Regions from separate parts of the Phyllobacterium sp. P30BS-XVII genome, predicted to be linked through region 2. Evidence: predicted binding sites of a transcription regulator. Region 2 holds the regulator's gene; each other region holds the start of a gene.
What was found. Region 2 encodes PhoB, which activates phosphate uptake and scavenging genes when phosphate is short. Its sites were predicted from a motif close to TGTCATNNANCTGTCAT; they were not measured.
Positions count from the first base shown of each region.

Region 1: a site for PhoB is predicted at 1,706-1,722, ahead of FHW17_RS11490 (esterase-like activity of phytase family protein). Genes of this name have one in related genera too.
Region 3: a site for PhoB is predicted at 1,227-1,243, ahead of FHW17_RS14860 (UDP-2,3-diacylglucosamine diphosphatase). Genes of this name have one in related genera too.

Region 1 covers NZ_JACGXO010000003.1:466,771-470,050, forward strand. Annotated here, with positions in the region: gene FHW17_RS11485 (aminotransferase) at 1-220, shown strand, start outside; gene FHW17_RS11490 (esterase-like activity of phytase family protein) at 270-1,628, opposite strand; gene FHW17_RS11495 (GNAT family N-acetyltransferase) at 2,219-2,620, shown strand; gene FHW17_RS11500 (citrate synthase) at 2,632-3,280, opposite strand, start outside.
Region 2 covers NZ_JACGXO010000001.1:1,014,749-1,018,028, reverse strand. Annotated here, with positions in the region: gene FHW17_RS05060 (VWA domain-containing protein) at 1-759, shown strand, start outside; gene phoB (phosphate regulon transcriptional regulator PhoB) at 1,129-1,815, opposite strand; gene phoU (phosphate signaling complex protein PhoU) at 1,830-2,555, opposite strand; gene pstB (phosphate ABC transporter ATP-binding protein PstB) at 2,579-3,280, opposite strand, start outside.
Region 3 covers NZ_JACGXO010000005.1:42,115-45,394, forward strand. Annotated here, with positions in the region: gene FHW17_RS14855 (NADP-dependent malic enzyme) at 1-1,080, opposite strand, end outside; gene FHW17_RS14860 (UDP-2,3-diacylglucosamine diphosphatase) at 1,309-2,130, shown strand; gene FHW17_RS14865 (glycosyltransferase family 1 protein) at 2,158-3,216, shown strand; gene FHW17_RS14870 (RDD family protein) at 3,173-3,280, opposite strand, start outside.

The DNA of each region.
Region 1 (3,280 bases), on a different contig from region 2:
GACCAAGCGTTCATTCGATCCGGCACATGGCGTCGGCGCGCAGCTTGCGCGTTTCCTTGAAAGTCATGGCGCGGTATTGCGGGCCATCGGCGATTCCATCGCCTTCTGCCCGCCCATGATCATCACGGAAGCCGAATTGAACGAACTCTTCAACCGCTTCGAACTGGCTTTGGCCGACACAGAAGAGCACGTTTCGAAAAACAATCTGCGCGCGGTTTAAAGCAGAGGCATGAGAGGTTCGGGGCGGTTTTCACCGCCCCGGATTGTTTTTAGCGAGCCTTCAGAAAGTCACCGACTTCAAGGATCACGAATTCATTGTCGTCAGCTTTGTCGACAGCGCGCCCCGCGGAGAATGGCAAATTGTTGTCATTGCCAACGATGATGTGGGTGGCATCAACCACATCGACATTTTCGATGGTGACGAACGGCATATCATAAAAGCCTTCGCCGCCGCCCTGACGCTTCTTCTTGTCAGGATCAGCAATGTTCAGAAGGTCGATATAGCCAATCTTGCGCACGGCAGCGCCGACATTCTGATCGGTCATTTCGATCTTGTAGATGCGCTTGACCTTGGATGGCACATCAAAGCAATCGGGCTTTGGCGTCTTCGGATCAGCACAGGCCTTGGCGGCAGTGCCCGCGCCATTGTCGCGTTCAATCACCAGCGCCGTCGTATCATCGATCATGTTGAAGTCGCCGATTGCCTCGCCGCCCTGTGCCAGCGGATAAAGCCAGCTGCGACCGGTCCAGTTCTTTGACGCGATATCGAACTCGATGACGCGCAGGGCTGGCTGACCATCGACCTTTTCAACGACGCCATCATCACCAAACAGCGGGCCTTCAAGCAGAGCATAAAGCTTCTTGCCGTCTTTCGACTGGGCCAGACCTTCAAAGCCGCCGGAGCGCTTGAGGTTGAAAGCAGGATTTTTCAGCGTTGGGTTGGCTGGCAGCGTGATCGCGGGATTGTCAGGCGAGCGGACGGCGCGGTCGCCAACCTTGGTTGCAATGACGTCCGTGACCTTGCCATCGCGCGTTACCTTGACGAGATAGGGACCAAATTCTTCACCGATCCAGAAACCATCGGCAACAGGCTGGATTGATTCCACATCAAGATCGCTGCCGGTCAGATATCGGGTATCACTGCCTTCCATGACAATCGGGAATGGTACTTTCTTGTCCGGATCGCGCAGGAAAACGGTTTCCTTGCGGTCAACTGTGCCCTTGTCCCAATCAAAAGCAATGTGATGCAGCATCAGCATGGCGTCGGGTGAATTGAGCTTGGTGCCGAAACCATTATCGGATAGCGACCAGTAGGTACCATCGCCAACAGCCTTGATGCCGGAAAAGCCTTGAACTGCCTGACCGTCGAATGGCAGGCTGAGGCCAGTCAACCGCACACCATCCTTGCCCGGAACAGTGCCCAGACCTTCCGCACGCTTGCGGTCTGCCGTGGTGAATTTGCCCGCAGTCTTTAAATGTTCGGGGGCATTTTCAGGCGCTTTGATAATTGTGTTGGCGGGCAGAATGGCATGGGAGACGAGTTTCGCCTTGAATTCCTGATCGGCAGCAAAGGCTGAGGCCGGAACCAGAAAGGAAGCACAGAGCAGAGCGGCAAATATTGGTCGCATGGGATCACCAGAGGTTCGAGTTCGTGGGTCGAGCCTGAAGGATTAGGTGCCGTGCATCTCTGCCGTTTGACTGTTGTGTGAAGTTTTGATGACGTCAGACTAAAGTTTGACGCAAAATCAGTGTGCGTGGAGGTGGTTCGTGGTTCGTGGTTCGACAAGCTCACCATGAGGGAGAGTGAGGATGCAATGCTAATCGCAGAGATTACAGATCACAAAGGTTGCTTATGCCAAAGGGTGCATATCGCAAAGATTGCAGAACTTGGCTCTTCATAACCCACCCCACCGTCATCCTCGGGCTTGACCCGAGGACCCATGGCTAAGGAGATCAGATGAATCCGGATATACAGTGCTTTTAAGTTATGGGTCCTCGGGTCAAGCCCGAGGATGACGGTGGGGGTACGCAGAGCCAAGTTCTGCAACGTTTCCGATTATCTTGCAGCCCCCTCATGGTTGCTTTGTCGAATAACGCATACTGGTTTTGCAATCCATCTTGGCAGTATCCTGCTCCGAATCTAAGACTTGGGAGACCACCTTTGACCACCCCCCTCATCCGCCAGGCCAACGCCACCGATCTTCCGGCGATTATCGCCATGCTTGCTGAAGATCCCTTGGGCAAACAACGCGAGATCATCTCTGATCCCATTGATACCCACTATCTCGCGGCCTTTGCAGCCATCGACAATGATCCGAACCAGCTGCTGATTGTTGCGGATGAAAACAACAGCGTTATCGGCTGTGCCCAGATCACCTTTATTCCCGGCCTGTCGCGCACCGGCATGTGGCGCGGGCAGATCGAAAGCGTGCGGATTGCCGAGACCCACCGGCGCGGTGGCCTTGGTCGGCGCATGTTCGAATGGGCGATTGAGGCCTGCCGGGCGCGTGGTTGCGGGCTGGTACAATTGACCACCGACAAGACCCGCCCCGATGCGGCGCGGTTTTATGAAGCGCTCGGATTTGTTGCGAGCCACGAAGGCATGAAGCTTTCCATATAGGGTGAACCTTATCAGGACATGGTCAATGGCGGACCTGTGTAACGGGCACGGGGGCGGATCAGCTGGTTCATCGATTGCTGTTCGAAAATATGGGCGATCCAGCCGACAGACCGGGCAATGGCGAAGAGTATGACCGGCGCTGACGGTGGCAAATCAAAAGCGTCGGTCATCGCCGCAAGGGCGAAATCGATATTGGGGTATTCGCCCGTCAACATCTGCGTCATCTCGCCAATCTCCTGATAAACATCTCCCGGCTTGAACTGGGCCAGCAATGCTTTGGCGCGCAGATCACCATTTGGATAGAGCGGATGTCCAAACGCGGGAACGGCCCTGCCCTGAGCCAGCAAATCCCGGATCGCAAAATCTGCACCGCTGGTCTGCGCCGTCCGGGCCAGTGCCTGGACACTGAGATAGGCTTCCCCATGCAACGGTCCGGTCAGTGTGGCAAGGCCAGCGAGCATGCTTGCGGCCAGTGGCGCACCGGTGGACGCAGCGACCCGCGCAGCAAAGGTTGACGCATTGAGTTCGTGATCAGCAAGCAGAACCAGTGCCCGCCGGATGCAATCCTCCGCCTGCGGTGCCGTCCAGACGCGGGCCAGACGCGTGTGAACGTGGCTTGCATCAGCCCTGTCAGCGCCCAGCATGGCGGAAACAACTTCG
Region 2 (3,280 bases):
GCCTATGGCTATAATCCGGAAGGAGTGCGGATCGGTCAGGATGAGGGCCGCCATGGCCGCGCGGTGAAGGTCTGGGACAAGCGCGAATTCAAGAATTTTGATGACAGTGTGGAGCTTGGCACCCGCAACATCAAGGTCGCGCTGAAACGCCTGCGCCGCTGGGTGCGTGAGGGCGCGGATGACGAGCTTGATCTATCGGGCACCATCAAATCCACAGCCGAGCACGGCTATCTCGATGTGCAGACCCGCCCGGAACGGCGCAATCACGTCAAGTTGCTGATGTTTTTCGATGTCGGCGGTTCCATGGATGAGCACATCAAGATCGCTGAAGAGCTGTTCTCCGCCGTGCGCTCGGAATTCAAACACATGGAGTATTTTTATTTCCACAATTGCCTCTATGAGGGCGTGTGGAAGGACAATCGCCGCCGCCATGCGGAAAAGATTCCGACGCTTGATGTGATCCACAAATATGGACCTGACTACAAGGTGATCTTCGTCGGCGATGCCGCCATGGCGCCCTATGAAGTGTCCCATCCGGGTGGGTCGGTCGAACACTGGAATGAGGAAGCCGGTGCCATCTGGCTTAGCCGCGTTCTCGATCACTGGAAGAATGCCGCCTGGCTCAACCCATCAAAAGAACAGTATTGGGGCTACACCGCCTCAACCGCAATGGTCCGCAAGATTTTCGCTGATCGTATGTACCCAATGACCCTTGCCGGTATTGAACAGGCAACACGGGAGCTTTCGCGCAGGGATTAGGTTGTGAGCGGTAGGGGACGTGGTTCGTGGTTCGTGGTTCGTGGTTCGTGGTTCGACATAACAACCATGAGGGACAGTGAGGATGCAAGCTAATCGCAGAGATTGCAGAACTTGACTCCCTGTAGCTCCCAATCTCCGTCATCCTCGGGCTTGACCCGAGGACCCATAATTAAATAGCGCCCAGCTCCGAGTTCGTTTTGAGCTTCTTAGCCGTGGGTCCTCGGGTCAAGCCCGAGGATGACGCGGAGGGATTGAGGTTAAGGGAAGCCATGTACTGCAATCTCTGCGATTAGCCTTGCATCCTCACTGTCCCTCATGGGTTGTTATGCCGAACCACGAACCACACGTTGTACAGCTATTTTAAACCCATCAACCAAACGAATAACCGGCACCGCGCACAGTGCGGATCGGATCGATCGAACGGCCAATATTGATAGCCTTGCGCAGCCGTCCGACATGGACGTCAACCGTGCGATCATCCACATAGATGTCAGCGCCCCAGACATTGTCCAGCAACTGACCGCGTGAGAAAACCCGGCCTGGTGATTGCATCAAAAATTCCAGCAGACGGAACTCGGTTGGACCAAGCTTCAACTCGCGTTCCTTGCGGAACACCCGGTGCTGCTCGCGATCAAGCTTCAGATCGCCAAAACTCAGCACATGCGACAGGAGGCTCGGATTGACCCGGCGCAGCATGGCCTTGATACGGGCGAGCAGTTCTGGGGTCGAGAACGGCTTGACCATATAGTCATCAGCACCCGTCGCCAGACCGCGCACCCGTTCGCTTTCTTCGCCACGCGCTGTCAGCATGATGATCGGCAGGATTTCCGTCTCGCGCCGCGCCCGCAGGCGGCGGCAGAGTTCGATGCCGGAAAGGCCCGGCAGCATCCAGTCGAGGATAAGCAGGTCAGGCACTTTTTCACGCAGCGCGATCTCGGCCTCGTCGCCCCGTGCGATTGTCTCGACGACATAGCCTTCGGCTTCAAGATTGTACCGGAGAAGGACGCTGAGCGCTTCCTCGTCTTCGACAACTGTGATTTTGGGAGCTATCGCCATTGCTGGATTCCTGATTAAGGCTGTCTGGCTTCATCAACGATGATGCTGTGGGTCTGGTCTTCCTTGGGCCGTTCGGCTGGAAGCTGCGCACCCGTCACGATGTAGTAGACCGTTTCAGCAATATTCGTCGCATGGTCTCCGATGCGCTCGATATTCTTGGCGCAGAAGAGAAGGTGCGTGCAGGCAGAAATGTTGCGCGGATCTTCCATCATGTAAGTCAGAAGTTCGCGGAACAACGATGTGTAGAGCGCATCGATTTCGTCATCACGCTCGCGGACAATATTGACCTGCTGCACGGAACGCGTCGCATAGGCGTCGAGCACATCCTTGAGCTGTGTCAGGGCGAGTTCGGCGATGGTCTGCAGACCGCGATAGACGGAGAGCGTCTGACGCGTATCGGTGACGGCAACAACGCGCTTGGCGATATTCTTGCCCAGATCACCAACCCGTTCGAGATCGGACGAAATACGGATGGCACCGATGATTTCGCGCAGGTCAATTGCCATGGGCTGGCGCTTGCCGATGATGGTGATGGCCTTCTCGTCAATCTCGCGCTGTCCGGCATCAAGAATGAGGTCATCGGAAATAACGCGCTGGGCCAGCGCATTATCGGAATTCACCATGGCGGTGACGGCCTGTTCGACCATGCGTTCCGCATGGCCGCCCATCTCGGCAATCTTGTGGGTCAGGAACTTCAGTTCGTCGTCATAGGAACGGACGGTGTGTTGCGTCTCGGTCATTTTTTTATCCCTGTTTCCCGTGATTAGCCGAAGCGTCCGGTGATGTAGTCCTGCGTGCGCTTTTCCGTCGGATTGGTGAACATCATTTCCGTATCACCCACCTCGACCAGATTACCCAGATGGAACATGGCCGTGCGCTGCGAAACGCGGGCGGCCTGCTGCATCGAGTGGGTCACGATGACAATGGTGTAGTTCTGGCGCAGTTCGTCGATGAGTTCTTCGACCTTCGCCGTAGCAATCGGATCAAGCGCCGAGCAGGGCTCGTCCATCAGGATAACTTCCGGGCTGACCGCTATGGCGCGGGCGATGCACAGGCGCTGCTGCTGACCGCCGGAAAGACCTGTACCGGCTTCATGCAGGCGATCCTTCACCTCGTCAAAAAGACTGGCGCGGCGCAGGCTCTTCTCGACGATTTCTTCCAGCTCGTGCCGGTTCTTGGCAAGGCCATGGATGCGTGGGCCATAGGCAACATTTTCGAAGATGGATTTTGGAAACGGATTGGGCTTCTGGAAGACCATGCCGACACGGGCGCGCAGTTCAACCACGTCGATCTTCGGATTGTAGATATCCTCTTCATCGAGCGTGATCTTGCCGCCGATCTTGCAGCCTTCAATCGTGTCATTCATGCGGTTCAGCGAGCGCAGGAAGGTGGACTTGCCGCAGCCGGATGGACCGATCAGCGCTGTGACCATCTTCTCAGGCACATCGAGGCTGACACCAAACAG
Region 3 (3,280 bases), on a different contig from region 2:
CAGCGAGGCGATGGCCTTAACCGCCGCCATTTTCATTTCTTCGTTGATCGCCCGCGCACCGCAATCGAGCGCACCACGGAAAATATAGGGGAAGCAGAGGACGTTATTGACCTGATTAGGGAAATCGGACCGTCCCGTGCAGATCATCGCGTCTGGGCGGGCGGCGCGCGCCTCATCGGGCATGATCTCCGGATTGGGATTGGCAAGCGCCATGATCAACGGGTTCGCCGCCATCTGCTTGAGCAGTTCGGGTTTCAGAACTCCGGCGGCTGATAGCCCGAGGAACACGTCGGCTCCGCCAATAACGTCGGCCAGCACGCGCGCATCGGTTTTCTGGGTGTAAACGGACTTCCAGCGGTCCATCAGCGTGTTGCGGCCCTCATAGACCACACCGTCGAGATCGCAGACCCAGATGTTCTTGCGGTCGGCACCAAGCTTGACGAGAAGATTGAGGCAGGCAAGCGCTGCAGCGCCCGCGCCAGATGCAACGATCTTGACTTTGGACAGGTCTTTGCCCGCCAGTTCCATGCCGTTGAGAATGGCTGCGGCAACGATGATGGCTGTGCCGTGCTGATCATCATGGAAGACAGGGATATTCATCTTGGCACGGAGGATTTCCTCCACATCAAAGCATTCCGGTGCCTTGATGTCTTCGAGGTTGATACCGCCGAAGGTAGGTTCAAGCGCGGCAACGACATCAACGATCTTGTTGATCTCCTGCGCATCGATTTCGATATCGAACACGTCAATATCAGCGAACTTCTTGAAGAGAACGGCCTTGCCTTCCATGACAGGTTTGGAGGCGAGCGGGCCGATATTGCCAAGGCCAAGAACCGCCGTGCCGTTGGATATAACAGCTACGAGATTGGCGCGGCTGGTATAGTCGGCGGCTGTGGCCGGATCGGCATGAATGGCAAGGCAGGGTGCTGCAACACCGGGGGAATAGGCAAGGGCCAGGTCGCGCTGATTTCCAAGCGGCTTGGTCGCCTGGATTTCCAACTTACCCGGCTGGGGAAAGCGATGGTAAAACAGGGCGCTTTCGTCAAGGTCAGATAGGTCGGGCGTGGTATCCTTGGCCATAGATCATATCCTCCGGAAAATTGGCTTGTCGCATCTTGGGATTTGCGATTCAATCTTTTTAGCATGCATAAATGACATGAAGAGCCATAAATGAAGTGCATTTTGTTACAAGTGTTTATCTTTAGAAATCATATACTTTTTACCGGCGTCATAAGACTGTGACATGAATCAGGTTTCTGTCAGGCCAAAGGTACCCTCGTGTACCGGTGCTGAACGGAGATCAGCCTCATGGATGAGCCAGAGACACGTAAGTTTCGCACGCTCTTTTTGTCCGATGTGCATCTTGGTTCCAAAGGCGCCAAGGCGAACTTCCTGTTGGACTTTCTGAAGTACCACGATGCCGACACCATCTATCTCGTCGGTGATATCGTCGACGGATGGCGTCTGCGCCGCAGCTGGCATTGGCCACAAGAGCACAATGATATCGTGCAGAAGCTTTTGCGCAAGAGCCGCAAGGGCGCACGTATCCTTTACATTGCCGGCAACCACGACGAGTTCCTGCGTGACTTTCAGGGTACGCATTTCGGCGGCATCGAGGTCATGGACCGCACGATGCACGAAACGGCGGATGGTCGTAAATTTCTGGTGATCCACGGCGATCAGTTTGACGTTGTCGTGCGTAACGCCCGCCATATCGCCTATCTTGGCGACTGGGCCTATGATGCGGCACTGGCGATCAACACTGTTATGAACAAGGTCCGGCGTATGCTTGGGCTGCGTTATTGGTCATTCTCCGCCTGGGCAAAATTCCGGGTGAAGAAAGCTGTCAACTTCATCGGATCGTTCCAGACTGTCGTTTCCGAGGAAGCCCGGCGCATTGGTGCGGATGGGGTCATCTGTGGCCATATCCACCATGCAACCATCGAACAGATCGACGGCATTGAATATATCAACACGGGCGACTGGGTTGAAAGCTGCACGGCCATTGTCGAACATCATGACGGCAAGATGGAGCTTATTTCCTGGACGCACCTGATTGGCGAGAATGCGGGCTTTGCACCAGTCGTCAAACTTGAAGACAAGCGCCCGAAGGCGGCGAATGCAGCCTAGGTGGATTTCCGCACAGGGATTGATCCAATGAAAAGGCTCGTCATCGTTTCGGATGCCTGGCATCCGCAGGTTAATGGTGTGGTGCGCACCCTGACCAAATTGCGCGAGCAGATGGAGGCGCGCGGCGTCGAGGTGACTATCATATCGCCCGCAGACTACCGCTCCGCACCATGCCCGACCTATCCGGAAATCCGTCTGGCATTGACCCATCCGGCCGCTGTAAAGGCCAGGATTGAGGCATTGCAGCCCGCCTTCGTGCATATCGCCACCGAAGGCCCGCTCGGTATCATGGCGCGCCGCGCCTGCCTGAAGAACAAATGGCGCTTCACCACCAGCTTTCACACGCGCTTTCCCGAGTATCTGCGTGAGCGACTGCCCATTCCGCTTGGCTGGACCTATGGTTTTCTGCGCCGCTTCCACAATGCCGCCGAAACCTGTCTCGTTCCGACGCAATCGATCTATGACGAACTGACCGAACGCGGTTTCGATACATTGCGGGTGTGGACGCGCGGGGTTGATCGCGACCTGTTCCGCCCGCAAGCGGATGTTGATCTGGGCCTCGCGCATCCGATCTTTCTCTGCGTTGGCCGCGTGGCACCGGAAAAGAACCTTGAAGCGTTTCTTTCGCTCGACCTGCCGGGAACCAAGCTCATTGTCGGCGATGGTCCCGATATGGATGCGCTGAAACAAAAGTTTCCCGCCGCTGTTTTTGTCGGCAAGAAAGAAGGCGAGGAACTTGCCCGCCACTATGCGGGGTCCGATGTCTTTGTCTTTCCGAGCCGCACCGATACATTCGGTCTGGTGCTGCTTGAGGCGATAGCCTGCGGGCTTCCGGTTGCCGCCTATCCGGTTGCCGGACCAAAGGATGTTATCGGCGCAACGGGTGCCGGAGTTCTGTCAACCGATCTGCAGGAGGCAGCGCTAGGCGCTCTCGCCATGGGCCGCGTCGATCCTGACACCACGCTGGAAGGTTTCAGCTGGGAAGCCTGTGCTGATATTTTCGAGGATATCCTCACGGCGATTGTCGGCGCCAAGCAACAGATCAGCCATCAGGCGAAGACGACGCGGGCGGTATCTGCGCGCTAGGGTCTTCAGGCCCCGTTCGGATCACTGCCGTTCCGGCCAAGCGATCATAGATGGGGTCGCGTTT